Regions from separate parts of the Streptomyces sp. CA-243310 genome, predicted to be linked through region 1. Evidence: riboswitches for the same ligand, from Rfam matches in the RefSeq annotation. Region 1 holds a riboswitch; each other region holds the start of a gene.

Region 1 (9,411 bases):
GACCTATCTTCTCGAACAGAAGCTCCGCAAGGTCGAGAAGTTCCCTTTGATCGTCGAACTGGAGCCGCTCTACGCCTGCAACCTGGCCTGCGAGGGGTGCGGGAAGATCCAGCACCCGGCCGGCGTCCTCAAGCAGCGCATGCCGGTCGCCCAGGCGGTGGGCGCCGTCCTGGAGTCCGGGGCGCCCATGGTCTCCATCGCCGGTGGCGAGCCCTTGATGCACCCGCAGATCGACGAGATCGTCCGTCAATTGGTGGCCAAGAGGAAGTACGTCTTCCTCTGCACCAACGCGATGCTCCTCCGCAAGAAGATCGAGAAGTTCACCCCGTCCCCCTATTTCGCGTTCGCCGTGCACATCGACGGCCTGCGCGAACGGCACGACGAGTCGGTGGCCAAGGAAGGCGTCTTCGACGAGGCCGTGGCGGCCATCAAGGAGGCGAAGAAGCGTGGATTCCGGGTCACCACGAACTCCACGTTCTTCAACACCGACACCCCCCAGACCATCATCGAGGTGTTGAACTACCTCAATGACGACCTGGAGGTGGACGAGATGATGATCTCGCCCGCCTACGCGTACGAAAAGGCGCCCGACCAGGAACACTTCCTCGGAGTGGAACAGACCCGCGAACTCTTCAGGAAGGCCTTCGCGGGCGGCAATCGGCGTCGCTGGCGACTCAACCACTCACCGCTCTTCCTGGACTTCCTGGAAGGCAAGGCCGATTTCCCCTGCACCGCGTGGGCCATTCCGAATTACTCGCTCTTCGGTTGGCAGCGCCCCTGCTACCTGATGAGCGACGGATACGTCCCCACGTACCGGGAGCTGATCGAGGACACCGACTGGAGCAAGTACGGCCGGGGCAAGGACCCGCGCTGCGCCAACTGCATGGCGCACTGCGGCTACGAACCCACCGCCGTCCTCGCCACCATGGGCTCCCTCAAGGAGTCCCTGCGCGCGGCCCGGGAGACCATCGGCGGCAACCGGGGCACGTCGGCATGAGCGCCGGCCACGTGGGGGAGGGCGGCCGGGGCAAGGGCTTCGACCTCGGCGCCCTGCTGGCCGAACGCGGGGGAGAGCGGTACGAGCTGCACAGCCGCCACCTCAACCACCAGTTGCCCCGGATGCTGCGCACCATCGGCTTCGACAAGGTCTACGAGCGGGCCGAGGGAGCCCACTTCTTCGACGCCGAGGGCAACGACTACCTGGACATGCTCGCCGGCTTCGGGGTGATGGGACTGGGCCGCCACCACCCCGTGGTCCGGCGGGCCCTGCACGACGTCCTGGACGCGCAGCTCGCCGACCTCACCCGCTTCGACTGCCAGCCGCTGCCCGGACTGCTCGCGGAGAAACTGCTGTCGTACAGTCCGCACCTGGACCGGGTCTTCTTCGGCAACAGCGGCACCGAGGCGGTGGAGACGGCCCTGAAGTTCGCCCGGTACGCCACCGGGCGTCCCAGGGTCCTCTACTGCGACCACGCCTTCCACGGCCTCACCACCGGGTCGCTCTCGGTCAACGGGGAGGACGGCTTCCGGGACGGCTTCGCCCCGCTGCTGCCCGACACGAAGATCGCGCTGGGAGACCTGGGAGCCCTGGAGCGCGAGTTGCGGCGCGGCGACGTGGCCGCGCTCGTCGTCGAACCGATCCAGGGCAAGGGCGTGCTGGCCGCCCCGCCCGGGTTCCTGCTCGCCGCGCAGGAACTGCTGCACCGGCACAAGGCGCTGCTGATCGCGGACGAGGTGCAGACCGGCCTCGGACGTACCGGTGACTTCTACGCCTATCAGCACGAACCCGGCGTGGAACCGGACCTGGTGTGCGTCGCCAAGGCCCTCTCCGGGGGGTACGTGCCCGTGGGCGCCACCCTCGGCAAGGACTGGATCTTCAAGAAGGTCTACTCCTCGATGGACCGGGTCCTGGTGCACTCCGCCAGCTTCGGATCCAACGCACAGGCGATGGCGGCCGGACTGGCGGTGCTCTCGGTCATGGACGACGAGGCGCTGGTGGCCCGTGCGCGATCGACGGGCGACCTGCTGCGCGGGCGGCTCGCCGCGCTCGTGGACGAGTACGAGCTGCTGCACGAGGTGCGCGGTCGCGGCCTGATGATCGGCATCGAGTTCGGCCGACCGTCCTCGCTGGGGCTGCGCAGCCGCTGGACGATGCTCCAGGCGGCCCGCAAGGGGCTCTTCGCGCAGATGGTCGTGGTACCGCTGCTCCAGAAGCACCGGATCCTCACCCAGGTCTCCGGGGATCACCTGGAGGTCATCAAGCTCATTCCGCCGCTGATCGTGGACGAGCGGGACGTCGACCGGTTCGTCGGCGCCTTCCGCGAGGTCATGGACGAGGCGCACGGCGGGGGCGGGCTGATGTGGGAGTTCGGTCGGACGCTGGTGAAGCAGGCCGTCGGCAACCGCTGAAGGCCTGCTTCCACCCGGCGGTGTCCACCGTCGACGGAATCAGACCGCTTCCTCGAGGAGCCGGTCCCGCAGCCGGTCGAGGGTCTCGGGCGTCAGCCCGAGACCCTCCGTCAGGTAGCCGTCCACCCCGCCCCAGGTCTCGTCGACGACCTCGAACGCGGCGCCCAGGTACTCGGCGCGGGCGTCGAAGAGCGGGGCGAGCAGGGCCATGACCTCGGGCGAGCGGGCCTCGGGGGCGTCGCTGCCGCGGCGGACCCGGTAGCGGTTGTGCGGGGCGTTCGACTCCAGGTAGTCCGCCACGATCACCTCGCGTTCCACCCCGAGCGCGAGCAGGGTGACGGCGATCGACAGGCCGGCCCGGTCCTTGCCCGCCGCGCAGTGCATCAGGGCGGGGAGGCTCTCCTCGGCGAGGGAGCGGACGACCCGACCGTGTTCGACGGTCCGGTTCCGGATGATGCCGCGGTAGGAGTTCTCCATCCGGGCGGAGGCCTTTCCGTCACCCAGTACGGCACGCAGCCGGTCGAGGTCGCCGTCGCGGACCATCGTCCAGAACTCCCGACCGTCGGCGGGATCCGAGAGGGGGATGTTCACGTTCCGGACGCCGGGCAGTTCCACGTCCTGCCCTTCCAGCGCGTGATCGGCGTCGTTGCGGAAGTCGAAGACCGTGTGCAGCCCGAGCGATACGAGGAACTGTGCGTCGGTTTCGGTGGCATGTGCGAGATGTCCGCTTCGGAAGAGTCGTCCTGTCCTGACCCTCCGTCCGTCGGCGGTCGTCATCCCGCCCACGTCACGGAAGTTGCGCACTCCGGACAGTTCGGGCGCCGTGGACGGGGTTCGGGGTATCTGCCGGGTCAAGAGGGTTCCTCCGCGTCGTCGTGAGGTGTCCGAATTACACTACTTGGGAACAACTTGCCATCAGCGGAGGCGAGATCGCGCCAGGCTCCGTGAGCCAGATCATACGGTGACCGTGCGTGCCTGATCACGAATCCCGAATTGCCATGTGGCGAGGGTTGTTGATGACTCGGAATGGACAGAGGGTGACGGGAATTCCGTCGTCCCCCCATGTCTGGGATTCCGTCAGGAAATTCATGGCTTGTTGTGCGCGGCAGGACTCGATTACCTTCGCGATCGATCCGGGTGGACCGCCTAATCCTGCCGCCGCCCGGGAACCCCACCCGACTATTCACGCGCGCGGCAGGAGCGGGGGAACCAGGTAAGCCGCCGTTCCGGGCCTCGTCTCCGGGACGGCTAGGGGTGAAGCCGCACCTCGGCCGTCGTCACCGACGCCGATGCGCGGCCGGACATCTCCAGTCCGAACCCGACAGCTCACCTCGCAGGCGTCGGAGAGGAATCCGCCATGCCCGCAAAGGGTAAGCACCGCCGTCCGAAGACCAGTTCCCTGTCCCGCGGGTTCGCCGTCGCGGGAACCGGTGGTGCGGCTCTCGCCCTGCCGCTGATCGGAGCCGCCGGCGCCCACGCGGCCGGCGCTCCCGCGGCGGCCCCCGTCGCCGCGCCCGTGTCGGCCCCGGACGCGGCGCCCGTGTCGGTCCCGCAGTCCCCGGTGTCCGTCCAGGCCACCCAGGCCGCTCCCGTCGCCGCGAAGGCCGCCCCGACCGTCTACACCGTCGTGTCGGGCGACTACCTCTCGAAGATCGCCGCCGACCGCCGGCTCTCCGGCGGCTGGGAGCGGCTGTACGCCGACAACCGGCAGGCCGTCGGTTCCGACCCCTCGATGATCCACCCCGGCCTGAGGCTGACCCTCGGCTCGGCCGCACCCGCCACCGAGTCGGCCCCCGCCCCGGCCCGCCCGTCGCAGTCGCAGTCGCGCTCCGGCAAGGCCGCCACCCCCGCTCCGAAGTCGCCCGAGCGGTCCTCCGGCGCCGCTCAGGCCGGCTCCGACGACGACTCCGCCACCAAGGCCCCCGCCAAGCGGCCCGCGGCCTCCGGCGGTCAGGGCGGTGAAACCTCCGGCGACACCTCCGCGAGCGCCGGTACGGGCACCGGTTTCGTCGCCCCGGTCGGCGGCGGGATCTCCACCCAGTACCGTGCCTCCGGCGCCATGTGGTCCTCCGGTTACCACACCGGCGTCGACTTCATCGCGAGCTCCGGCACCACCGTCAAGGCCGTCGGCGCGGGCACCGTGGTCTCCGCCGGATGGGGCGGCGCGTACGGCAACGAGGTCGTGATCCGGCACGCGGACGGCAAGTACTCGCAGTACGGCCACATGTCCTCGCTGTCCGTCTCGACCGGCCAGAGCGTCACGCCCGGACAGCGGATCGGGCTCTCCGGCTCCACCGGCAACTCCTCCGGCCCGCACCTCCACTTCGAGATCCGCACCGGCCCGTCCTACGGCTCGGACGTCGACCCGCTGGCCTACCTCCGCTCGAAGGGCGTCAGCATCTGACGCACCGCTCGCAGGAGCACGGACACGCGTGAGGCCGGGACCCGAGGAGGGGCCCGGCCTCACGCGATTCTTATTCCGCGTATGCATGGTGGGATAGATCACGGTCCGTCAACCCCTCATTACGTTGGCGTAGGTCGGCCGCGGGGGTGAAGGATGTCGAACTGTGGCAGCGACGAAGACGACACTCAAGACCATCGGCTCGTACGCGGCGATCGGGGACAGCTTCACCGAGGGCGTGGGGGACCCGGGACCCGGGGATTCACATCTCGGCTGGGCGGACCGGCTGGCCGTACTCCTGGCCGATCGGCGCGAAGAACACGATTTCCGGTACGCCAACCTGGCCGTGCGCGGAAAGCTCCTCGACCAGATCGTGGCCGACCAGGTACCCAGGGCCAAGGCCCTCGCGCCGGACCTGGTCACCTTCTGCGCGGGCGGCAACGACATCATCCGGCCGGGCAGCGACCCGGACGCGACGGCGGAGCGGTTCGAGGCGGCCGTGGCCGATCTCGTGGGCTCCGTCGGGCAGGTCATGATCACGACCGGATTCGACACCCGGGGCGTACCGGTCCTGCGGTACATGCGGGGCAAGATCGCCACGTACAACGCACACGTGCGCGCCGTGGCGGACAAGTACGACTGCCCGGTCCTCGACCTGTGGTCCCTGAAGTCCGTACAGGACCGACGGGCCTGGGACGGAGACCGACTGCACCTCTCGCCCGAGGGCCACACCCGCGTCGCGCTGCGCGCCGCGCAGGTGCTCGGCCTGGACGTGCCGACCGACCCGGACCAGCCGTGGCCGCCGGAGCGACCGCGCGGATCGGTGGACGTGACCCGGGACAACATCCAGTGGGCGCGCGAGCACCTGGTCCCCTGGATCGGCCGAAGGCTGCGCGGCGAGTCCTCCGGGGACCACGTCGAGGCCAAGCGCCCCGACCTGCTGCCCCTGTAGGACCCGAGGCGGCAGGACCCGAGCCCGCAGGCCGAGCCCTCGGGGCAGGCGTTCAGGACCCAGGGGGATCCGCCGGCCGGGTCGCGGGACGGCGGGCCCGGGGAGTCGGTCGGTGCCGCGAGGAATCCTTCGGGGCCGGTGTGCGTTGGGATGGTCGTAGACGTACGACCGTCCCGCCCCGATCCACCCTGGAGGCGCCTTGACCGGCTCCCGTCCCCTGCGTCCCCGGCTGCGTGCCCTGCGGCCCGAAGCCTTCGGCGCGGATCCGTCAGGCGCGCGCCTGGAGCGGATCCGCCGCTCGCCGAACTTCGCCGACGGCGTCTTCCAGAACCCGGTCGGCGCCCGGACCAGGCCCTCCGGCTCGATGGCGGAGTTCGCCAAGATCTACTTCCACAAGGAACAGCGGGTCAGGCGCAGCCCCTCGGGCGCCATCCCGGTGTATCCCACGACCCTCGCCGAACTGGCGAAGCCGCCGGTCAGCGGGTTGCGCCTGACCTGGATGGGGCACTCCAGCGTGCTCGCCGAGATCGACGGCCGCAGGGTGCTCTTCGACCCGGTGTGGGGCGAGCGGTGCTCCCCCTTCCCCTTCGCCGGACCCAAGCGGCTGCACCCGGTGCCCGTACCGCTGGCCTCCCTGGGCGAGGTGGACGTGGTCGTGATCTCGCACGACCACTACGACCACCTCGACCTCCCGACGATCAAGGCCCTGGCCGGTCGGGACATCGTCTTCGCCGTCCCGCTGGGCGTCGGTGCCCACCTGGAGCGCTGGGGGGTCCCCGCCGACCGGATCCGCGAACTCGACTGGAACGAGACCACCGAGGTCGCCGGGCTCTCGCTGACGGCCACCCCGGCCCGGCACTTCTGCGGTCGGGGGCTGCGCAACCAGCAGTTCACCCTGTGGGCCTCCTGGGTCGTCGCGGGGGAGCGGCACCGGATCTACCACAGCGGTGACACCGGCTACTTCCCCGGCTTCAAGGAGATCGGCGCGACGTACGGTCCCTTCGACGCCACGATGATCCAGATCGGCGCGTACTCCGAATACTGGAGCGAGATCCACATGACGCCGCAGGAGGGCATGCAGGCCCACCTGGACCTCCAGGGCGGCATCCCGCACGGCACGATGCTGCCCATCCACTGGGGCACGTTCAACCTGGCCCTGCACCCCTGGGACGAACCCGGCGAGGGCACGGTGACCGCCTCCCGGGAGACCGGCTCCGCCATCGCCCTGCCGGTGCCGGGCCAGCCGTTCGAACCGGGCTCCTCCGACGCGCCGGTCGAACCGTGGTGGCGGCCCTTCGTCGCCGCCGAACCCGTCCCCGCCCGTACGGCGACGGCCGCGCCGGCGGCCCCCGTAAGGACCGCGTCGGCCCCGGCCGTCACCGGCCGGGAGGAGTCGGAGGCCGTCGGGTCGTAGCCCCTTCGCGACCCGGGGCCCCGGGTCACGAAGGGGCTCGGGGCCCCGGGGGCGGCTCCGGTCCTCGCCGGGAGCGCGGGCGCGCGCTGGGACGGCGTACGCCCGCACCTGCCCGGCCGTACGCGCTCCCGGCGGATTCGGGCTGTCGTACGAGCGCTCCGTCGCAAGCGGGAAGCACCCCCGCCAAGTTCCCGACTGACGGTCCCGGGCGGGAGAGTGCGGTCTAGCGTGGGTATCCGGTGATCAACGCCGGGCCTCGGTACGTGGGGCCCGGGCCCCACGTACCGAGGACGCCGATGTCCGCACTCCGCGCCGCCCGCCACTCCCCGTCGAGACACGCCGCCACCGGTCCCGGCCGGCAGATACGCCCCCAGATGCTCCGCGCCACCGTCCTGCCCACTCTCGCCGCAGGACTCAGCGGCGCGGCCGCGGTGATCTTCACGCTCCAGCTCGGCGGAGGCGCCGGCGACCGGGACGCACGCCTGTGGCCGGTGCTCGGCGGCTGCGCCCTGCTCGTGCTCGGCGCCCTCGCCGCGGCGCTCCTGGGCGGGCAACGCGCGGCGAAAGCCGTCCGCGACCGGTGCGAGGCCCTGCGCCGCTCCAGCGTGCGCGGCCGGGAGGAACTGCGGACGGCCGCCGAACGGCTGGAACGGGGCGAGGCCGCGGGCCGCCCGGTACGCGGCGGACCGAACGGGCCGCCGCCGCACACCGATCCGGCGGGAGTGGACGAGTTCTGGCTGCTCTCCCAGGAACTCCGGGGCGCCCGGGAACAGGCGCACAAGACCCTCGTCCGGCTGGCCGGCCCGGTCACCCCGTCCGACAGCGACCGCAAGGTCGAGGTCTTCGTCAACCTCGCGCGCCGCCTCCAGTCCCTGGTGCACCGAGAGATCGCCCTCCTCGACGGCCTGGAGGACACCGTCGAGGACCCCGACCTCCTCAAGGAGCTCTTCCACGTCGATCACCTCGCCACCCGGATCCGCCGTCACGCCGAGAACCTCGCCGTGCTCGGCGGCGCCCCCTCCCGGCGCCAGTGGACCCGCCCCATCGATCTCGGCGAGGTGCTGCGCTCCTCCGTCGCGGAGGTCGAGCAGTACACGCGGGTGAAGGTGGTGCCCCCGGCGGGCGGCACCGTCCGGGGGCACGCCGTCGCCGACGTGGTGCACCTGCTGGCCGAACTCGTCGAGAACGCCACCGTCTTCTCCGCCCCCGACACCGACGTGACGGTGCGCGCCGAGCGCGTGACCGCCGGGGTCGCGGTCGAGGTGGAGGACCGGGGGCTGGGCATGCCGGTCGAGGAACAGCACCGGATGAACGCCCTGCTGGGCAATCCCGACCAGGTCAACGTCCGGCACCTGCTGGCGGATGGTCGGATCGGCCTGTTCGTGGTCGCGGCGCTGGCCCGGCGGCACGGGATCGCCGTCGAGCTCAAGTCCAACATCTACGGCGGGGTGCTCGCCGTGCTCGTGTTGCCGCAGGAACTGTTGGGCGCGGAGGCCCCGAGCGTCGCCGACGTGCTGGGGGGTGGCTCCCGGGCCGGCTCGTGGGGGTCCGGCGACATGGACCCGATGCCGATGCCGACCCTGGCGCCCGTACGGGTGTCCGCCCAGGTGCGCCCGTCCGAGGGGCACGGCACCGAGCACCTCTCGTTCGAGGGCCACGGGTCCGAGGGGTACACGTCCGAGGGCCACGGGCCCGAGCCGGTCGGCCCGCGTCCGGCCGCGTCGACGTGGGACCCGTCCCCGCCCGGGTACGCGGCGGAGGCCGCCGGGGTGGTCCTCGGCACCGTCGTCCCGGCCGGTGGGCCCGGGGTCGGTGCGGACACGGATCCGCCACCACTGCCCCGACGTCACGCCCGCCCCCATCCCGTCCCCGAGCCCGGCGGGGCCGCCGGACCCGATCGTGCGCCGGATGCCGAACCACCCGTTCACGACCCCGGGCTGATGGCGGCCTTCCAGCGGGGCTTCGGTCTCGCCCGATCGGAGGGGCCCTCATGACCGCGATCCCCACCCCTCGCACCACCCCCACCCCACACCTCGGCAAGGAGCACACCCCCATGGGCGGCGAAGCGGCGACGAAGACAGTCAGGCTCTCCGATCTCGACTGGCTGCTCAGCGGGCTGGTCCAGCGGGTGCCGTACACCCGCGGCGCCGTCCTGCTCACCGCGGACGGACTCGTCACCTGCGCGTACGGACTGGACGCCGACGACGCCGACCACATGGCGGCGCTGGCCTGCGG
Region 2 (9,411 bases), on a different contig from region 1:
GTCGGCGATGGTGACGTCCTCGGTCTCGCCGGAGCGGTGCGACATCATGCACTTGAAGCCGTTGCGCTGGGCCATCTCGACGGCGTCGAGGGTCTCGGTCAGCGAACCGATCTGGTTGACCTTGACGAGCAGGGCGTTCGCGGAGCCCTCCTCGATGCCGCGGGCCAGGCGCTCGGGGTTGGTGACGAAGAGGTCGTCGCCGACGATCTGGACCTTGGAGCCCAGCTTGTCGGTGAGGGTCTTCCAGCCGGCCCAGTCGTCCTCGTACAGCGGGTCCTCGATGGAGACCATCGGGTACGCGGAGACGAGCTCCTCGTAGTACTCGGTCATCTCGGCGGCCGAGCGGGACTGGCCCTCGAACTCGTACTTGCCGTCCTTGTAGAACTCGGACGCGGCGACGTCGAGCGCGAGCGCGATGTCCTTGCCGGGGACGTAGCCGGCCTGCTTGATGGCCTCGACGATGAGGTCCAGCGCGGCGCGGTTCGACTCCAGGTTCGGGGCGAAGCCGCCCTCGTCGCCCAGGCCGGTGGAGAGGCCCTTGGTGTGCAGGACCTTCTTGAGGGTGTGGTAGACCTCGGCACCCCAGCGCAGCGCCTCGGAGAAGGACTCCGCGCCGATCGGGGCGATCATGAACTCCTGGATGTCCACGTTGGAGTCGGCGTGCGACCCACCGTTGAGGATGTTCATCATCGGGACGGGCAGCAGGTGCGCGTTCGGACCGCCGAGGTAGCGGAAGAGCGGCAGGTCCGAGGCCTCGGACGCGGCGTGCGCGACGGCGAGGGACACGCCGAGGATGGCGTTGGCGCCGAGGGAGCCCTTGTTGTCGGTGGCGTCCAGGTCGAACATGGCCTGGTCGATCAGGCGCTGCTCGGTGGCGTCGTAGCCGACGAGCTCCGGGCCGATCTGCTCGATGACGGCGAGGACGGCCTTCTCGACACCCTTGCCGAAGTAACGGTTGGGGTCACCGTCACGCAGCTCGATGGCTTCGAATGCACCGGTGGAGGCGCCGGACGGAACTGCAGCACGACCGGTGCTGCCATCGTCGAGGCCAACCTCGACCTCGACCGTGGGGTTGCCTCGGGAGTCCAGGATTTCCCGGGCTACGACGACGTCGATGGACGGCACGAGCATCTCCTTCTGGGATGTGACGCTGGGTGTGCGGTGGCGGGTCAGGCCGTGGGATGGCCTTGCCGACTAGAGCCTAACCGGCTCCGGCCACTCGACCGGCCGACCGCCCGGGTCCTGGGACGAAAAAGGGCCCGAATACCCTTCTTCCAGGACATACGTCTCTTGATCGTCCGCCGGATCGGTGCCGACCGGGCCCGGACACGCCACCGCCCGGCGCGTGGAGGGGTACGCGCCGGGCAGGGGTTGCGTCAGGACTGACGCGGGGTCATCGGGGGGTTCAGCTGAGCTTCAGCTTCTGCCCGGGGTAGATCAGGTCGGCGTCCGGGACGATGTCCTTGTTCAGCTCGTGCAGCTTCTGCCAGCCGCCCTTGACGCCGTTCGCGTCGGCGATGGTGCCCAGGGTGTCGCCGGCCTTGACCTCGTACGAGCCGTTGCCGATCTTCGGGGCGGCGGTCGTCTTCGGGGCCTTCTGCGGCGCCGGGGCGGCCGTGGAACGCTCGGAGCGCGTGGTGGTGGAGCCCTCGGAGCGCTTGGTCTCCGCCTTCGGCGCGGCCTGCTGCTTCTTGGGAGCGGCCTGCTGCTTCTTCGGCTTGGGGGTCTCGGCCGAGCCGCCACCGTCGTACGAGGCGTTGGACAGGCCCACGCCACAGGACGGCCAGGCACCCTTGCCCTGACCCTTGAGAACCTTCTCGGCGACGGCTATCTGCTGCGACTTGGAGGCCTGGTTGGCCTGCGAGGCGTAGGCCTTGCCGCCGTAGGCGGCCCAGGTGCCGGACGAGAACTGCAGGCCGCCGTAGTAGCCGTTGCCCGTGTTGATGGACCAGTTGCCACCGGACTCGCAGGAGGCGACCTTGTCCCACTCGGAGGTGGTGGCGGCGGACGCGGAGCCCGCGGCCATCAGCGGCGCCGCGACGGCGACACCGGCGACACCGGCGAGCGTGACGATGCGGGCGGCCTTGGAGGCGCGACGGTGCTTGCCCTTGCCGGAAAGCAGCATGGAGTTTCTCCTCACCGACGCCTACGAGGTGAGCTGTCGGGTTCGGGCGAGTGAGTTGCCCGGCCGCACGACTGGCGCGCGTCTTAACCCCCAGCCGGTCCGCGGCCGTCTCTCGACGGCCCGTTCCGGCGCCTACCTTGGTTCCCCCGCTCCTGCCTTCGGCGCTTGCGCGACGACTGTTCTCTCCGTCCGCCGGCAGGATTCGGCGATGCGGTCGAAGAGGCTCGCGGTGACGAGCGACTCAGAAGGTAGACAGGTCTCCCCCCGATGTTCAACGAGCAACATCGGGGGGAAAGGGCCCTACTTGCGTTCCGCTTAGGGACGTTTGCGCAGGTGAGGGCGGGGTTTGCAGCAGCTTCGATACGGGACACGCCAGTTGGGCGGAAGAGATGCATGTCTCACTTGCCGATACCGGACATTCGGATCTTAATGGGTGCCCGAACTGCCCCTATTACTTGGTTAGATCCAGGTTCTGACCGGGCTTGATGAGGTCCGCGTCCCCTCCGATGACCTGCTCGTTGGCCTCGTAGAGCTTGGTCCAACCGCCCTTGAGTCCCTTGGCGTCCGCGATGGCGGTCAGGCTGTCGCCCGCCTTCACCGTGTAGACGGGCTCCGGCGCGGTGTTGGGAACGGCTCCGGGGCCCTCGTTCGCCGCCGGGCCGCGGTGCTTGCCGCCGCCGTCCGCCGCGGAGTCGGTCGGGGTGCCCGTCGGGGTGCCGGTCGGGGCCGAGGGCGTGGTGGACGGGTCGGCCGGGTTCGGGTCCCTGGCGGGGTCCGAGGGGACCACCGGGGTGGTCGTGCCGCCCGGGGCGGTCGGGGTGACGGGCGGCTGGTTGCCCGGGCCGGTGGGAAGGGTCGGGTCCGGGTCCGGCATGACGGGCAGTCCGGCGTTGGGCCCCTGCGGTACGTCGGGCAGCGTGAACGAGGGCGCGCCGGACGGGGTGGGCAGGCTCGGGGTGGGCGCGCTGGGCGTCGGCACCCCGAAGTCGGTGGCCGGCGTGGAACCGCTCTTCGGCACCGCGGAGTCGGGGCGGGAGGGGGTGGGCGCGACCGGCGCGGGTGTCTCGACCCGGCCGGGGTCCACCGCGGCCGACGGCCCCTGTCGCGTCAGGCCGGCCGAGGACGCGCACAGCGGCCACGCCTGGGGGCCCTGCGAGGCCAGCACCTTCTCGGCGATGGCGATCTGCTGGGCGCGGCTGGCGAGGTCGGGGCGCGTCGCGTAGTCGAGTCCGCCGGCCTCGTTCCACTGCTCCTGGGTGAACTGGAGCCCCCCGTAGGCGCCGCTGCCGTAGTTGGCGCTCCAGGAACCGCCGCTCTCGCACTCGGCGACCGTGTCCCACGTGCCGGCGTCGGCGGCGCTCGCGTTGGTTGCCGCGAGCAGCGGCAGGGCCAGCGCGGAACCGGCGACTCCGGCGGTGACGACGAGTGCGGGTATTTGCTTGGGGCGTCTGTGGCGGCCGTTCCCGGAACGCATGAGGCTGTACCTTTCGCATAACGGCGGGGTAACGGCAGAACCTAGCGGCCTTGGCATACAAGTAACAAGTTTGGTCGGAAACTGACTCGCGGTCAGGCCGGCTCCGGTCGCGCCTCAGTCGTTTCGGGGTGTGAAGCGGACCGGAAGTGTGCGCAGGCCACGCATGATGAGTCCGCCCCGCCAGCGCAGGTCCGCAGGTGGAACGGCGAGTTCCAGATCCGGCAGACGCATCAGCAAACTCTTGAGCGCCGTCTGCCCTTCGAGGCGCGCGAGCGGCGCACCGAGGCAGTAGTGGATGCCGTGCCCGTATCCGAGGTGCTGATTGTCACTCCGGGACAGGTCCAGAGTGTCCGGTTCTGCGAACCTTGCGGGGTCCCGGTCCGCAGCCGCGAGGACCACCAGCACCGGATCGCCGGCCGCGATGTCCCGCCCGCCGAGGGTCAGCGGTTCGGTGGCGAACCGCCAGGTCGCCAGTTCCACGGGCCCGTCGTACCGCAACAGCTCCTCGACACCGGTTTCCAGCAGCCCGCTCTCGCCGGCGGCCAAGGACGTCTGGAGGCGCTCGCGCTGCTCCGGGTTCATGAAGAGGGAGTGGACGCCGTTCCCGATGAGGTTCACGGTCGTCTCGAAGCCGGCGAAGAGCAGGATGAAGGCCATCGCGGTGGCCTCGGCCTCCGTCAGGTGGTCGCCGTGATCGCCGGCCCGGATCAGGTCCGAGATCAGGTCGTTGCCCAGATCATCCCGTTTGCGGTGGATGAGTTCCCCGAGGTAGGTCCGCATCCGCTTCACGGAACGGGCCACCCCGCCGCGCGGTCCGCCGCCGTGCCGGATCATCATCCCGGCCCAGTCCCGGAAGTCGTCCTGGTCCTCGCGCGGTACGCCGAGCATCTCGCAGATGGCGTAGATGGGGAGCGGGAAGGCGAACTCGTGGATGAGGTCCGCCTCCCCCTTCGCGGCGAACCCGTCGATGAGGTGGTCGGTGAGCTCCTGGACGCGCGGGGCGAACTCCGCGACCCGGCGCGGGGTGAACGCCTTCGACACCAGCCGCCGCAGCCGGGTGTGGTCCGGCGGGTCGATGTTCAGCAGGTGCGTCATCAGCTCCGCCTTGCGCTCCCCCGGGATGCCGGTCTTGCCCTTGGCGTGCGCCGGCTCCGCGTGGTGCGCCGGGTTCTTGCTGAGGCGCTGGTCCGCGAGGGCCTGGCGGGCGTCCGCGTACCGGGTCACCAGCCAGGCCTCCACGCCGCTCGGGAGCTTGGTGCGGTGCACCGGGGAGTGCTCGCGCAGCCAGGCGTACGCCGGGTACGGGTCGGTGGCGAACTCCCAGTCGAACAGGGTGGGGCCCTGGGGGGAGGAGGTCTCGTCGGCGGGTTCCGCGGGGGTCGGCTCATGCACCCGCTGACCGTATCCCGGCCTCCGCACACCATCCCATATGGGTGCTTCGTCGCGGCTGTCCGCAGATCCGCCAAGGCTTGACCCCGCCCGCTCCGGCGTTCCTACTTTCGCTGTTGTGGACGTGAGGATCTTGAAGAGCAGTTTCGCGGTGGTGGAGAGACGGGCCGAGCACGCCGTCAAGTACTTCTACTCGCACCTCTTCTGGCACCACCCCGAGGTCCGCCCGCTCTTCCCCTCCTCCCCGGCGGACATGGAACGCCAGCGGGACCGGCTCTTCGCCGCCCTCACCCACGTGGTCACCCACCTGGAGAACGAGACCCTCGTCCCCTACCTCCGCGACCTCGGCCGCGACCACCGCAAGTTCCGCGTCGGGCCCGAGCACTACGCGGCCGTCGGCACCAGCCTGCTCGCCGCGCTCGCCGAGACCTCCGGCCAGACCTGGACGCCCGAGGTGGAGAAGGCCTGGGCCGAGGCCTACCAGGTGATCGCCGACGCGATGACGGCCGGCGCCGTCGAGAGCACCGACCCGCCCTGGTGGGACGCCGAGATCGTCCGCCACCTCCAGTACGGGCAGGACGTCGCCGTACTGACCCTGCGCCCCGACCTTCCCCTCCCCTATCTCCCCGGTCAGTACGTGAGCGTGAGCAGCGCCCGCGTCCCGACCACCTGGCGCACGTACTCCCTGGCCAACGCGCCCCGCCCCGACGGCACCGTCGACCTGCACGTCAGCCGGATCGAGGAGGGCCGGCTGTCCCACGTGCTGGTCCGCGAGGTGCGGCCCGGGGAGACGCTCCGACTGGGCGCGCCCGGTGGCCGGCTCACGCTGCGCCGCGAGGACCGCCCGGTCACCTTCATCGCCGCCGGCACCGGTTGGGCCCCGATCCGCGCCATGCTGGAGGACCTCGCGGAGCACCCTCCCGACCAGGACGTACGACTCTTCGTCGTCGCCCGGGACGCCGCGCACCTCTACGACCGGCCGTTCATCGACGCGTTCGCCGCCACCCACCGCCGGCTCGCCGTCACCTACCTCACGCCCGCCCCCGGACAGCACCGCAACCAGGCCACCGACCGGCTGGCGACCGCGCTCGGCCACCGCGGCCTGTGGCGGGACCAGGACGTCTACCTCGGCGGGCCGGCGCAGTTCATCGAGGAGACCGCGTACCTCCTGGAGGAACTCGGCGCCCGACCCGACCGGATCTTCCACGACGCGATCCCACCGGGCGGCTCCGCGCGGACCCGCCCGGTGGGCTTCGGGGAGTGGTTCCTGAGCCCGCCGGACCCGCACTGGCACAACCCCTCGGGGCGCGCACCGCTGTAGGGGACGTCGTCCACGTGGCGCCCGCCACGGGTCAGGCGTCGGCGGCCTCCGCCGCCCGGATCGCGTCCCGGTAGGCGCGGGCCGCAGCGCGCAGCGCGGTCTCGGGGTCGACGCCCGCCGCCTCGGCGCGCGCCGCCAGTTCCAGCAACTCGTAGCCGACGCCCTCGCCCCGGGGCGGTTCCACCGCGATCCCGCCGGCCCGGGCCCGGCCGGCGAGCTTGGCCGCGAGAGCGAGGCCGGGCTGGGCGACCGGGACCCCGTCCGTGACCGACGCGCGCCGCTTCTCGACCGCCTTGGTGGCCTGCCAGTGCGCGTTGACGTCCTCGGGGGTCTCGGCCCGCGCGTCACCGAAGACGTGCGGGTGCCGGCGGATCAGCTTGTCGACCAGGTCGCCGGCCACGTCGTCGATGGAGAACGGCTCGTCGGCGTGCTCCTGCGCGATCCGCGCGTGGAAGAACACCTGGAGCAGTACGTCGCCCAACTCCTCGCGCAGTTCGTCCCGGTCACCGGCCTCGATCGCCTCGACCAGCTCGTACGCCTCCTCGATGGCGTACTTCACCAGGCCCTCGTGGGTCTGCGCCGAGGTCCAGGGGCATTCCCGCCGCACCCGGTCCATTACCTGCACCAGGTCGAGCAGCCGCGCGCCGGGCAGGTCGTAGGACCCGGGCAGCAGTTCCAGGTCCGGCATGGCGACCCGACCGGAGCCGGCCAGCCGGGCGAGCCCGTCGGTGAGGCGCTGGTCGCCCTCGCCGCTCGGCAGCACCACGACGGTGGCGCCGCCGGCGCAGGCCTCGACGAGTTCGTGGGCGTCGGGGACCGCGTGGAGCACCTCGACACCCGCCTCGCGCAGGTACGGCAGCTGCGGGTGGTCGGGGTCGGCGCACAGCACCCGGTCCGCGGCGTGCAGGGTCTGCCACGCGCTCCAGGACAGCAGGCCCGGGGCGACCCGGTGGCTGGTGGTCAGCAGGACGATGCGGCCGGTGGGCTCGGGGGACGTGGGCTCAGTCACCCCCCGAACCTACCTCCGGTCGGGCGACTCAGGTCCCGGCGGGTACGGCCTGCTCGGGGCGGGTCCGCTGGATGATCCACGGGGTGGTCCCGTCGCCGAGCCGGATCCCCTCGGCGTCCCAGCTGCCGTAACGCGGGTTGACCTCGATGCCCAGCTTCTCGGCGGCAGCCGACGCGGGGGCGGTGAGCTTGTCCTTGCCGTACTTCTCCATGAGCTTGGACAGGAGCAGCTGGTCCGTGATGAAGCGGTCGATCTGGCCGGGGGCCGTCACCGCCTCCTGCAGGATGGCCGCCTGGAACTTCTGCGGGCCGCCGCTGCTCTCGACGAGCTGCTTGCGCTGCTCCTCGATCTCCTTCGTGGTGACGGTGATCCCGGCGTCCTTGGCCATCTTGTCGAGGATCCGACTGTTGATCAGCCCGCGCAGTTTCGTCCGCTCCAGTCGTGGCGAGCTCTCGACCAGCTCGGCCGGCGTGGGGGTCGTGGACCGGTTCTGTGCGGCGCGTACGTCGTTCACCTGGGCCTGGAGCGCTGAGGTGGTGATCCGTTCGCCGCCGACCACGGCCGCCGTGCCGGGGCGGGTCTCGTTCGAGCAGGCGGACAGCAGGGGAGCCGCCGCGAGCAGGACGGCGGAGACGGAGAGCGCAGTGCGACGGTGCAAAGGAGCCTCCAGGGCCGGGAGATTGTGCGTCGATGCACAAGGGCCGTGCGGTGATCGATGTTATGCAGTCACGGTGATCCGAGCCACTGGTTCGACCAACGATTCCGAGCGTGTTGGGGTGCGCGAGTGTTGGCGCGCCGGTCACCCCGGCGCCATCCGGGCGTCCTGCGCGTCTGCCAGTGTCGGCCCACCATGTCGACACCGCACAGCTCCCCGCGGCGCCGCAGCCTGTTCGGCTCGGCGCTCGCCGCCCTGATCACGACGGTGGCCGTGTGTGCCGGGGACGCCGTCGCGCGCGTCTTCCCGTACGGGCCCCGTCACCGCAGCGTCAACGACCTCGGCAACCAGTTCGTGCCCTTCCACGCGCACCTGTGGGACCTGCTGCACGGGCGCGCCGAGGGCGGCCTGCTCCTCAACTGGCAGTCCGGGTACGGGACGAGCTTCCTGCCGGACTTCGGGACGTACCTTTCGAGCCCGTTCGCGGTGCTCGTCGGGGTCTTCCCGCGCGCGGACATCGACCTCGCCGTGTACGTGGTCACCGTGCTCAAGACGGCCGCCGCGGCCGCGGCGATGGCGTGGTTGCTGCGCACGCAACGGCGCGGACCGTGGTGGGCGGCGGGACTGCTCGGCGCCTCGTACGCGCTGTGCGGCTGGTCGGTGATCGAGGCCGCGTACAACCCGATGTGGCTGGACGGACTGATCGCGTTCCCGCTCCTGTGTCTGACGGGTGAATGGGCGCTGCGCGGCCGACGTCCCGGGGCTGCGGCCCTGGTCGTGGCCCTGTGCTGGACGGCGAACTTCTACACCGCGTACATGGCGACCCTGGGCGCCGCGCTGGTGCTCGTGGTGCGGCTGGCGCAGGACCGGGACGTGGTGCCGGGCGGTCGGCGCGGGCTCGGGCGGGCGCGGGTGCTGGGGCGGGCCGCGACGGCGACCGTCCTGGGTGTCGCGCTGGCCGCGCCGGTGCTGGCGCCGCTGTTCCTCAGTTCGAGGCAGGCGTACCCGGGGTGGTCCCGGGAGTTCGCGCCGGCGGCGACCGGGGACCTGTTGGCGCGGCTGATGCCCGCCACGTACTCCTTCTCCTCCCCCGCCCTCTTCGTCGGTACCGGGACGCTGCTGCTGGTGGCGGCGCTGCCGTTCCACCGGGTGGTGCCGGCGCGGGCCCGACTGTGCTGGACGGGGCTCGTGGTGGTGGTGCTGCTGTCGTTCCAGTGGGCGCCGACCCACCTGGCCTGGCACGCCTTCGCGACCCCGAACGGCAGCCCGTACCGGCAGACCTTCGTGCTCGCCGGGATCGTGGTCATCGCCGCCTGGACCGGGCTCGCGGCCGGCCCGCCGGGGGTGCGGGCGCTCGCCTCGGGCGCGGGGGTGCTCTGTCTGGCCGTGCTCGGGGCGGCCGGCAGCGCCCTCGCGACGGGCTGGGGGTACGCGCTGT
Region 3 (9,411 bases), 560 kb from region 1:
TGCCCGCGGGCCACGTCCCGTTCGTGGGCGCGCTGTCTGCGCTCGGCCTCGCGCTGCTGGATCAGTTGGGTCCGCTGCTGTTGGCGCTGGGCCTCGGCCCAGACCCCGATCAACCCGCTCGACCGACGACTCATCAGTTCCGCTCTCCCGCCCCCACCGACATGTACCAGGAAAACACTCATGGGCGTGCGGGGTGCGCGGCCCGAAGACCCCGCACCCCGCACGCCCCGGCCCCTGACACGTCAGTGGCCACGTGTCGCGGGCGTCGCCCCACAGGGCGTCCCCGCACGACGCGTTCCGCTACAGGGCGCCGCCCGCCAGTGCCCCCACGGGAGCGGGCAACGCCGTACCCGACCCGTCACGGCGCGGGTCGACGGCCGGCAGCGCCGCCGGGGCCCCGTTCTTGGAGGACGCCCGGACCGGGGCGCCCCCGGCCCACGCGAGCACCAACACGTCCTCGCCCTTCAGGAACCGCTGGCAGCGGACGCCGCCGGTGGCGCGTCCCTTGCGCGGGTACTGGTCGAAGGGGGTCAGCTTCGCCGACAGCAGCGAGTCGTCCAGGGTGCCGTGCGAGCCCGCGACCGTGAACACCATGGCGTCCCGGCCCGGGTCCACGGCCGAGAAGTGGATCACCTTGGCGTTGTCGGCGAGCTTGATGCCCGCCATGCCGCCTGCCGGGCGGCCCTGCGGACGCACCTGGGCCGCCGGGTAGCGCAGCAGTTGGGCGTCGTCGGTGATGAAGACCAGGTCCTCCTCGCCCGTGCGCAACTCGACCGCTCCGACGATCCGGTCGCCCTCCCGGAGGGTGATGACCTCCAGCTCGTCCTTGTTCGCCGGATAGTCCGGCACGACCCGCTTGACCACGCCCTGCTCGGTACCGAGGGCCAGGCCCTGGGAGGACTCGTCCAGCGAGAGCAGGCAGACCACCGTCTCGTCCGCCTCCAGCCCGGTCAGGAACTCCGTGACGGGCGCGCCTCCCGCCAGGTTCGGCGCGGAGTGGGTGTCGGGCAACTGCGGCAGGTCGATCACCGACAGCCTCAGCAGGCGACCGTACGAGGTGACGACTCCCACGTCGGCGCGGGCGGTCGCTGCCACCTGGGAGAGGATCAGATCGTGCTTCGCACGGGCCCCGTCCGCCTCCTCGGGCAGCGGCGCGGCGTTCGCCGTGCGGGCCACCAGACCCGTGGACGAGAGCAGGACCCGGCACGGGTCGTCCGCGACCTCCAGCGGAACCGCCGTGATGGCCGTGCCCGCCGACTCCAGCAGCACCGTCCGGCGCTCGGTGCCGAACTTCTTCGCCACCGCCGCCAGTTCCGAGGAGACGAGCTTGCGCAGCTCGTTGTCGGAGTCCAGGATCCCGGTCAGCTCGTCGATCTCGCCGGCCAGCCGGTCGCGCTCGGACTCCAGCTCGATCCGGTCGAAGCGGGTGAGCCGGCGCAGCGGGGTGTCCAGGATGTACTGGGTCTGGATCTCGCTGAGGGAGAAACGCTCGATCAGGCGTTCCTTCGCCTGCGCGGAGTTGTCGCTGTCCCGGATGAGGCGGATGACCTCGTCGATGTCGAGGAGCGCCACGAGGAGCCCCTCTACCAGGTGCAGTCGGTCGCGCCGCTTGCCCCGCCGGAACTCGCTGCGCCGCCGGACGACCTCGAAGCGGTGGTCGAGGTAGACCTCCAGCAGTTCCTTGAGACCCAGGGTGAGCGGCTGCCCGTCGACCAGCGCGACGTTGTTGATGCCGAAGGACTCCTCCATCGGCGTCAGCTTGTAGAGCTGCTCCAGGACGGCCTCCGGGTGGAAGCCGTTCTTGATCTCGATGACCAGGCGCAGGCCGTGCGAGCGGTCGGTGAGGTCCTTGACGTCCGCGATGCCCTGGAGCTTCTTGGAGCCGACCAGGTCCTTGATCTTCGCGATGACCTTCTCGGGGCCGACCGTGAAGGGCAGTTCGGTGACGACCAGGCCCTTGCGGCGCGGGGTCACGTCCTCCACGGCCACGGTCGCGCGGATCTTGAAAGTGCCTCGACCGTTCTCGTAGGCGTCCTTGATGCCGGCGAGCCCCACGATGCGCCCGCCGGTCGGCAGGTCGGGACCCGGCACGAAGCGCATCAGCGCCTCCAGGTCCGCCTCCGGGTACCGGATCAGGTGGCGGGCCGCCGCGATGACCTCGCCGAGGTTGTGCGGGGCCATGTTGGTGGCCATGCCGACGGCGATTCCGGAGGCGCCGTTGACCAGCAGGTTCGGGTATGCCGCGGGCAGCGCGACCGGTTCCCGTTCCTGGCCGTCGTAGTTGGCGGTGAAATCGACGGTGTCCTCGTCGATCGACTCCGTCATCAGTGACGTGGCGTCGGCCATCTTGCACTCGGTGTAACGCATCGCGGCCGGCGGGTCGTCGTTGCCGAGCGAACCGAAGTTGCCGTGGCCGTCGACCAGCGGCAGCCGCATCGAGAAGGGTTGGGCCATGCGCACCAGGGCGTCGTAGATCGACGCGTCACCGTGGGGGTGGAGCTTGCCCATCACCTCGCCGACGACGCGCGCGCACTTCACGTACCCGCGGTCGGGGCGCAGGCCCATCTCGTTCATCTGGTAGACGATGCGCCGGTGCACCGGCTTCATGCCGTCACGGGCGTCGGGCAGGGCGCGGGAGTAGATCACCGAGTACGCGTACTCGAGGAAGGAGCCCTGCATTTCGTCGACGACGTCGATGTCGAGGATCTTCTCCTCGAAATCCTCCGGCGGCGGGGTCTTCGTGCTGCGGCGGGCCATCGCTGCGCGGCTCCTTAACCATGAAAGGGGGGTGTACTCGGGGTCTGACGGGGACTGACGGGCTGTGACCGCAAGGCTGGGTCGGCCCTGCGGACAGTGGTGACGCGGACCATTGTGTCCCGAGGCACCGACAACGCCGACTCCGACCCAGGAGTGAACCCGGGAACTTCTCCGGTGGTCGACGCGCTTGCATACAGTGGCAGGTCTGACAGAAATCTCTGCATCGCGATCGAAGGGACCACATGCCCATGGGTCACACGGCCACAGCCCAGGCCGGCTCCGGCGGCCTGACAGCGACCGAGCACCGGCTGGCCAACGGCCTGCGCGTGGTGCTCTCCGAGGATCACCTGACCCCGGTCGCCGCGGTCTGCCTCTGGTACGACGTCGGCTCGCGCCACGAAGTCAAGGGCCGGACCGGTCTGGCTCACCTCTTCGAGCACCTGATGTTCCAGGGGTCCGCGAGCGTACCCGGCAACGGGCACTTCGAGCTCGTCCAGGGCGCCGGCGGTTCGCTGAACGGCACCACCAGTTTCGAGCGCACCAACTACTTCGAGACGATGCCGGCCCACCAGCTGGAGCTCGCCCTCTGGCTGGAGGCGGACCGGATGGGCTCGCTGCTGGCCGCCCTGGACGACGAGTCCATGGAGAACCAGCGCGACGTCGTCAAGAACGAGCGCCGCCAGCGGTACGACAACGTGCCGTACGGCACCGCCTTCGAGCGGCTCACCGCCCTCGCGTACCCCGAAGGGCACCCGTACCACCACACACCGATCGGCTCCATGGCCGACCTGGACGCCGCCTCCCTGGAGGACGCGCGCCACTTCTTCCGCACGTACTACGCGCCCAACAACGCGGTGCTCTCGGTCGTCGGTGACATCGACCCCGAGCAGGCGCTCGCCTGGGTCGAGAAGTACTTCGGCTCCATCCCCTCGCACGACGGCAAGCAGCCGCCGCGCGACGGCTCGCTGCCCGAGGTCATGGGCGCCCAGCTGCGCGAGGAGATCGTCGAGGAGGTCCCGGCCCGCGCGTTGATGGCCGCCTACCGACTGCCGCACGACGGCACCCGGGAGTGCGACGCCGCCGACGTGGCGCTGACCGTCCTCGGCGGCGGCGAGTCCTCGCGGCTGCACAACCGCCTGGTCCGCCGCGACCAGAGCGCCGTGGCCGCAGGATTCGGCATGCTGCGCCTGGCGGGCGCGCCGTCGCTCGGCTGGCTGGACGTGAAGACCTCCAGCGGGGTCGAGGTGCCCGCCATCGAGGCGGCCGTGGACGAGGAACTCGCGCGGTTCGCCGCCGAGGGCCCCACCGCCGAGGAGATGGAGCGCGCCCAGGCCCAGCTGGAACGGGAGTGGCTGGACCGGCTGAGCACGGTCGCCGGCCGCGCCGACGAACTGTGCCGCTTCGCGGTGCTGTTCGGCGACCCGCAGCTCGCCCTGACCGCCGTCGGCCGCGTCCTGGACGTCACCGCCGAGGAGGTGCAGGCCGTGGCCGCCGCCCGACTGCGCCCGGACAACCGCGCGGTGCTCGTGTACGAGCCCCTGGCGGCCGACGAGTCCGACGAGAACGACGAGAACGAAGGGGCGGAGCAGTGAGCGACACCGCAGCCGTCACGATGACCTTCCACCCGCGGCCGGAGGCCGGCGAGGCCAGGCCTTGGGCCTTCCCGGCCCCCGAGCGCGGTGCGCTCGCCAACGGGCTGACCCTGCTGCGCTGCCACCGTCCGGGGCAGCAGGTCGTCGCCGTCGAGATCAACCTCGCCGCGCCGCTCGACGCGGAGCCCGAGGGGCTGGACGGGGTGGCCACCATCATGGCCCGCGCCCTGTCCGAGGGCACCGACAAGCACTCCGCCGAGGAGTTCGCGGCCGAGCTGGAGCGCTGCGGGGCGACCCTCGACGCGCACGCCGACCACCCGGGCCTGCGGGTCTCGCTGGAGGTTCCCGCCTCCCGCCTGGCGAAGGCGCTCGGCCTGCTCGCCGAGGCGCTGCGCGCCCCGGCCTTCGCCGACAGCGAGGTCGACCGGCTGGTGCGCAACCGTCTCGACGAGATCCCGCACGAGTCGGCCAACCCGCAGCGCCGCGCCGCCAAGCAGCTCTCCAAGGAGCTGTTCCCGGCCGACCTGCGGATCTCCCGGCCCCGCCAGGGCACCGAGGAGACGGTCGCCCGCATCGACTCCGGTGCCGTACGCGCCTTCTACGAGGCCCACGTGCGCCCCGCGACCGCCACCGCGGTGGTCGTGGGCGACCTGACCGGGATCGACCTGGACGCCATCCTGGCGGACACCCTGGGCGCCTGGACCGGCAATTCCGCCGATCCGCTCCCGGTGCCCCCGGTGACGGCCGACGACACGGGTCGCGTGGTCATCGTGGACCGCCCCGGAGCGGTCCAGACGCAGCTCCTCATCGGCCGGATCGGCGCGGACCGGCACGACCGCGTCTGGGCGGCCCAGGTGCTCGGCACGTACTGCCTCGGCGGTACCCTCACCTCCCGCCTCGACAAGGTGTTGCGCGAGGAGAAGGGGTACACGTACGGCGTGCGCGCCTTCGGGCAGGTGCTGCGTTCCACCGCCGACGGCAAGGGCGCGTCCATGCTGGCCATCAGCGGCTCGGTGGACACCCCGAACACCGGCCCGGCGCTGGACGACCTCTGGACGGTGCTGCGCACCCTCGCGGAGGGCGGTCTGACCGATGCCGAACGGGACGTGGCGGTACAGAACTTGGTGGGGGTGGCGCCGCTGAAGTTCGAGACGGCCGCCTCGGTCGCGGGCACCCTCGCGGACCAGGTGGAGCAGGAGCTGCCGGACGACTACCAGGCCCGGTTGTACGCCCAACTGGCCGCGACGGGAACGGTGGAGGCGACTTCGGCCGTGGTGAACGCCTTCCCGGTGGATCGGCTGGTCACGATCCTCGTGGGCGACGCGTCGCAGATCGCCGAGCCCGTGCGGGCGCTGGGGATCGGCGAAGTGAGCGTCGTCGGCAACTGACCTGAAATCAAAGGGGCTCAGGCGACTTGTCGCCTGAGCCCCTTTTGTCCATTTAGTGGTGAGGTTGCTTGTATGTGGTGTGGCGTAGGTAACAAAAGAGCGCACGTGTTTGGTGATTGCCTGATGATCCGCCTAGCGTCGGCCGTGCTGTTCGTCAGTTGTGCCCGCCGCACCCGCGGCACCGGACAGCAATCGCCGAGTCCCCGTCAGGCGCGAGCCTGGGGAGCCGGGGACCCACATGTGTCCCTGGGGTGAATCGGACCGCCTCGCAAGAGGGGGCCCGTAGGAGACCTTCCTGCTCCGAACCCGTCAGCTAACCCGGTAGGCGAGAAGGAAGGAAAGGATCAACCTCTTCATGGCGTTTGGCAGCAGTCGTGTCGCCGGTAAGCACCGTGGTTCCAGCCGTTTGAGCCGCAAGACCGCCGGTTACGCCGGTATAGCCGCCCTCGCCACCACCGGCGTCGTGGGCACGCTGGCCGGCCCCGCGTTCGCCGCGGGCGAGCCCGCCGCCTCCACGGTGGAGGACACCGGCCTCAACGCCGTCGTCGTCGCCGAGGACCTGCAGGGCGAGATCGAGACCCAGGCCGAGTCCCAGCAGCGCGCCGCCGACATCACCGCCGCGAAGGCCCAGGCCGAGGCCGACGCCAAGCAGCGCGCCGCCGAGTCCAAGCGCCTCGCCGAGGCCAAGGCGAAGGCCGAGCGCGAGGCCGCCGAGCGTGCGGCCCGCGAGGCCGAGCGCAAGCGCCTCAACACCTTCGTCGCTCCCGTCGACGGCTCCTACGTCAGCACGCAGTACCACGCGGGCGGCGGCATGTGGTCCTCCGGCAGCCACACGGGCATCGACTTCCACGCGGCGTCCGGCACCTCGGTCCACGCCGTGGGCGCCGGCACGATCGTCGAGGCCGGCTACGGCGGCGCGTACGGCAACAACGTCGTCATCAAGCACAACGACGGCACGTACACCCAGTACGGGCACATGTCCTCGCTGGACGTCTCCGTCGGCCAGCAGGTCACCCCGGGCCAGCAGATCGGCCTGTCGGGCTCCACGGGCAACTCCAGCGGCCCGCACCTGCACTTCGAGGCCCGCACCGGCTCGCAGTACGGCTCGGACATCGACCCGATCGCGTACCTGCGCTCGCACGACGTCAACGTGTGATCGCTTCGCACCTCTTCGCTGAAGGCCCCGGCTCATCGAGCCGGGGCCTTTCGCGTTGGCGGGAAATGTTTCACATCAGGGGCCGTCCTCGGAAATTATCGTGTGTTGCAATAGAGTCGCGGCACGGTCACGAAATCAAGCGGAGGTCCGGTCTTGCGAATTCCTGCGCACGCGGTATGCACAGCAATCCGCGACGACATCATCTCCGGCGTCTTCGGGCCCGGCGGGCGCCTCACCGAGGAAGTGCTGGCCCGTCGCTACGGAGTTTCCCGCGTCCCGGTCCGCGAGGCCCTGCGCACCCTGGAGTCGGAGGGCTTCGTCACCACCCGCCGACATGCCGGAGCCTGTGTGGCCGAGCCGACCGAGCAGGAGGCCTCGGACCTCCTGGAGCTGCGGATGCTGTTGGAGCCCCTCGCCGCCTCCCGGGCGGCCCGCCGACGCACCGAGGCGCATCTGAAGGTGCTGCGCGGACTGGTCAGGCTGGGCCAGGAACGGGCCAGGAGGGGCCAGGGGGAGGATCTGCGGTCCCTGGGGGGCTGGTTCCACGAGACGCTGTCCCAGGCGTCGGCGAGCCCCGGGCTGATCGCCCTGCTGACGCAGACGCGCCACAAGATCGCCTGGATGTTCTCGGTGGAGGCCCCGACGCGCCCCGTGGACTCCTGGGCCGAGCACGGAGCGATCGTGGACGCGGTGGCGCGCGGCGACGCCGAGCGGGCCCGGTCCCTCACGGCCCTGCACGCCGAGCGCGCGGCCGCGGCGCACCGGCGGCGCGTGAGGACTTCGCAACCTGCCGTAAACATGGCGAGTGGCCCGCATTAACAAGGCCCGTATACAAAGGACGGATATGCGGAGGGTTTCGGCGCCCCGGAATCACCCGCCCGATTCCGGCCGGCCCGATTTCGCCCCGCTCTTTTCGGCGGGCGGATTCCGAGCCGGAATTTCCGGCGTGCGGTAAAGGCCGCCCCGACGTCCCGCGCCGTGTCGCATTCGCGCCGGCGCATTCCCGAAGCCATGCGGCGCATTCCTGAAACGACGAAGCCGCGGCCCCCGACGCACCGGGGCCGCGGCCTCGCCGCGCGTGTGTGACCCGAAGGGTCGGGACCGTCTCGGGTCAGACGGTCTCGGGGAGCTCGTCGAGACCCTCGGCGACAAGCTTCGCGAGGCGGTCCAGCGCGACGTCGGCGCCCTCGGCCTCGGACGCGAGGACGATCTCCTCGCCGCCCTGGGCGCCCAGGCCCAGAACCGCCAGCATGGAAGCGGCGTTGACGGGGTCGCCGCCGGCCTTCGCGATGGTCACCGGGACGCCGGAAGCGGTCGTCGCCCGGACGAAGATCGAGGCGGGACGAGCGTGCAGGCCCTCGGCCCAGCCGACGTTGACGCGGCGCTCTGCCATGGTGATGCCCTTCAGGTGCTAGCGGTTGTCTAGACCAGTCTCTCACGGCACCCGGAATGCTCGAACCGGCCTTCGGCCCGGATCCACCGCCGTTGGACCCTCCCCAGCTTGCACTGATTTGCCCCCCTGTGCCGCACGCGCCGCGCGCGCACCGTTCGGTTGGCCCGCCCCTTAAGGTGTGGCCATGACCACCGAGTCGGACCCCTCGTACCCGGCCCACTGGGAAGCGGACGTCGTGCTGCGCGACGGCGGCACCGCCCGGATCCGGCCCATCACCGCCGAGGACGCGGGCCGCCTGGTCAGCTTCTACGAACAGGTCTCCGACGAGTCGAAGTACTACCGGTTCTTCGCCCCGTACCCCCGCCTGTCCGACCGCGACGTCCACCGCTTCACCCATCACGACCACGTGGACCGCGTCGGCCTCGCGGCGACCATCGGCGGCGAGTTCATCGCCACCGTCCGCTTCGACCGCATCGGCCCCGACGGCCGGCCCGCCTCCGCGCCCGCCGACGAGGCCGAGGTCGCCTTCCTCGTCCAGGACGCGCACCAGGGCCGCGGAGTCGCCTCCGCCCTCCTCGAACACATCGGCGCGGTGGCCCGGGAGCGCGGCATCCGCCGGTTCGCCGCCGAGGTCCTGCCCGCCAACAGCAAGATGATCAAAGTGTTCACGGACGTCGGGTACCAGCAGAAGCGCAGCTTCGAGGACGGCGCCGTCCGTCTCACCCTCGACCTCGAACCCACCGCCGAGTCCCTCGCCGTGCAGCGGGCCCGCGAACAGCGCGCCGAGGCCCGCTCCGTCCAGCGGCTCCTGGCCCCCGGCTCCGTGGCGGTGATCGGAGTCAGCCGCTCCGGCGGAGGCGTGGGCGCCGCGGCGCTGCGCAACCTTCGGGACACCGGCTTCCACGGCCACCTGTACGCGGTCAACGAGGCGGCCTCCGCCGACCTGCTCGACGGCGTACGCGCCTTCCGCACCGTCGCCGACATCGGCGCCCCGGTCGACCTCGCGGTCGTCGCCGTCCCGGCGGACCGGGTCCCGGACGCGGTCCGCGCGTGCGGAGAGCACGGAGTGCAGGGGCTGGTGGTGCTGTCCGCCGGATACGGCGAGAGCGGCCCGGCCGGGCTGCA

Evidence for each region. A riboswitch is a leader RNA that binds a small molecule or an ion and turns the genes downstream of it on or off. The one in region 1 is predicted to bind cyclic di-AMP.
Region 2: another riboswitch for cyclic di-AMP. It lies ahead of ACQEVM_RS31030 (transglycosylase family protein); the one in region 1 lies ahead of ACQEVM_RS11745 (M23 family metallopeptidase).
Region 3: another riboswitch for cyclic di-AMP. It lies ahead of ACQEVM_RS09380 (M23 family metallopeptidase); the one in region 1 lies ahead of ACQEVM_RS11745 (M23 family metallopeptidase).

Annotation. Positions count from the first base shown of each region.
Region 1 is NZ_JBNJMF010000001.1:2,588,642-2,598,052, forward strand. Features, by position in the region: gene hpnH (adenosyl-hopene transferase HpnH) at 1-997, shown strand, start outside; gene ACQEVM_RS11735 (aspartate aminotransferase family protein) at 994-2,409, shown strand; gene ACQEVM_RS11740 (tyrosine-protein phosphatase) at 2,449-3,264, opposite strand; cyclic di-AMP (ydaO/yuaA leader) riboswitch at 3,576-3,762, shown strand; gene ACQEVM_RS11745 (M23 family metallopeptidase) at 3,767-4,813, shown strand; gene ACQEVM_RS11750 (SGNH/GDSL hydrolase family protein) at 4,977-5,762, shown strand; gene ACQEVM_RS11755 (MBL fold metallo-hydrolase) at 5,962-7,176, shown strand; gene ACQEVM_RS11760 (ATP-binding protein) at 7,473-9,170, shown strand; gene ACQEVM_RS11765 (roadblock/LC7 domain-containing protein) at 9,230-9,411, shown strand, end outside.
Region 2 is NZ_JBNJMF010000002.1:2,987,073-2,996,483, forward strand. Features, by position in the region: gene eno (phosphopyruvate hydratase) at 1-1,131, opposite strand, end outside; gene ACQEVM_RS31030 (transglycosylase family protein) at 1,406-2,125, opposite strand; cyclic di-AMP (ydaO/yuaA leader) riboswitch at 2,129-2,299, opposite strand; gene ACQEVM_RS31035 (transglycosylase family protein) at 2,577-3,599, opposite strand; gene ACQEVM_RS31040 (cytochrome P450 family protein) at 3,714-4,991, opposite strand; gene ACQEVM_RS31045 (globin domain-containing protein) at 5,113-6,309, shown strand; gene ACQEVM_RS31050 (nucleoside triphosphate pyrophosphohydrolase) at 6,341-7,318, opposite strand; gene ACQEVM_RS31055 (SurA N-terminal domain-containing protein) at 7,347-7,976, opposite strand; gene ACQEVM_RS31060 (YfhO family protein) at 8,169-9,411, shown strand, end outside.
Region 3 is NZ_JBNJMF010000001.1:2,026,637-2,036,047, forward strand. Features, by position in the region: gene ACQEVM_RS09360 (restriction endonuclease) at 1-134, opposite strand, end outside; gene ACQEVM_RS09365 (DNA gyrase/topoisomerase IV subunit A) at 301-2,757, opposite strand; gene ACQEVM_RS09370 (M16 family metallopeptidase) at 3,006-4,349, shown strand; gene ACQEVM_RS09375 (M16 family metallopeptidase) at 4,370-5,737, shown strand; cyclic di-AMP (ydaO/yuaA leader) riboswitch at 5,921-6,079, shown strand; gene ACQEVM_RS09380 (M23 family metallopeptidase) at 6,093-6,893, shown strand; gene ACQEVM_RS09385 (GntR family transcriptional regulator) at 7,047-7,712, shown strand; gene ACQEVM_RS09390 (HPr family phosphocarrier protein) at 8,005-8,286, opposite strand; gene ACQEVM_RS09395 (GNAT family N-acetyltransferase) at 8,471-9,411, shown strand, end outside.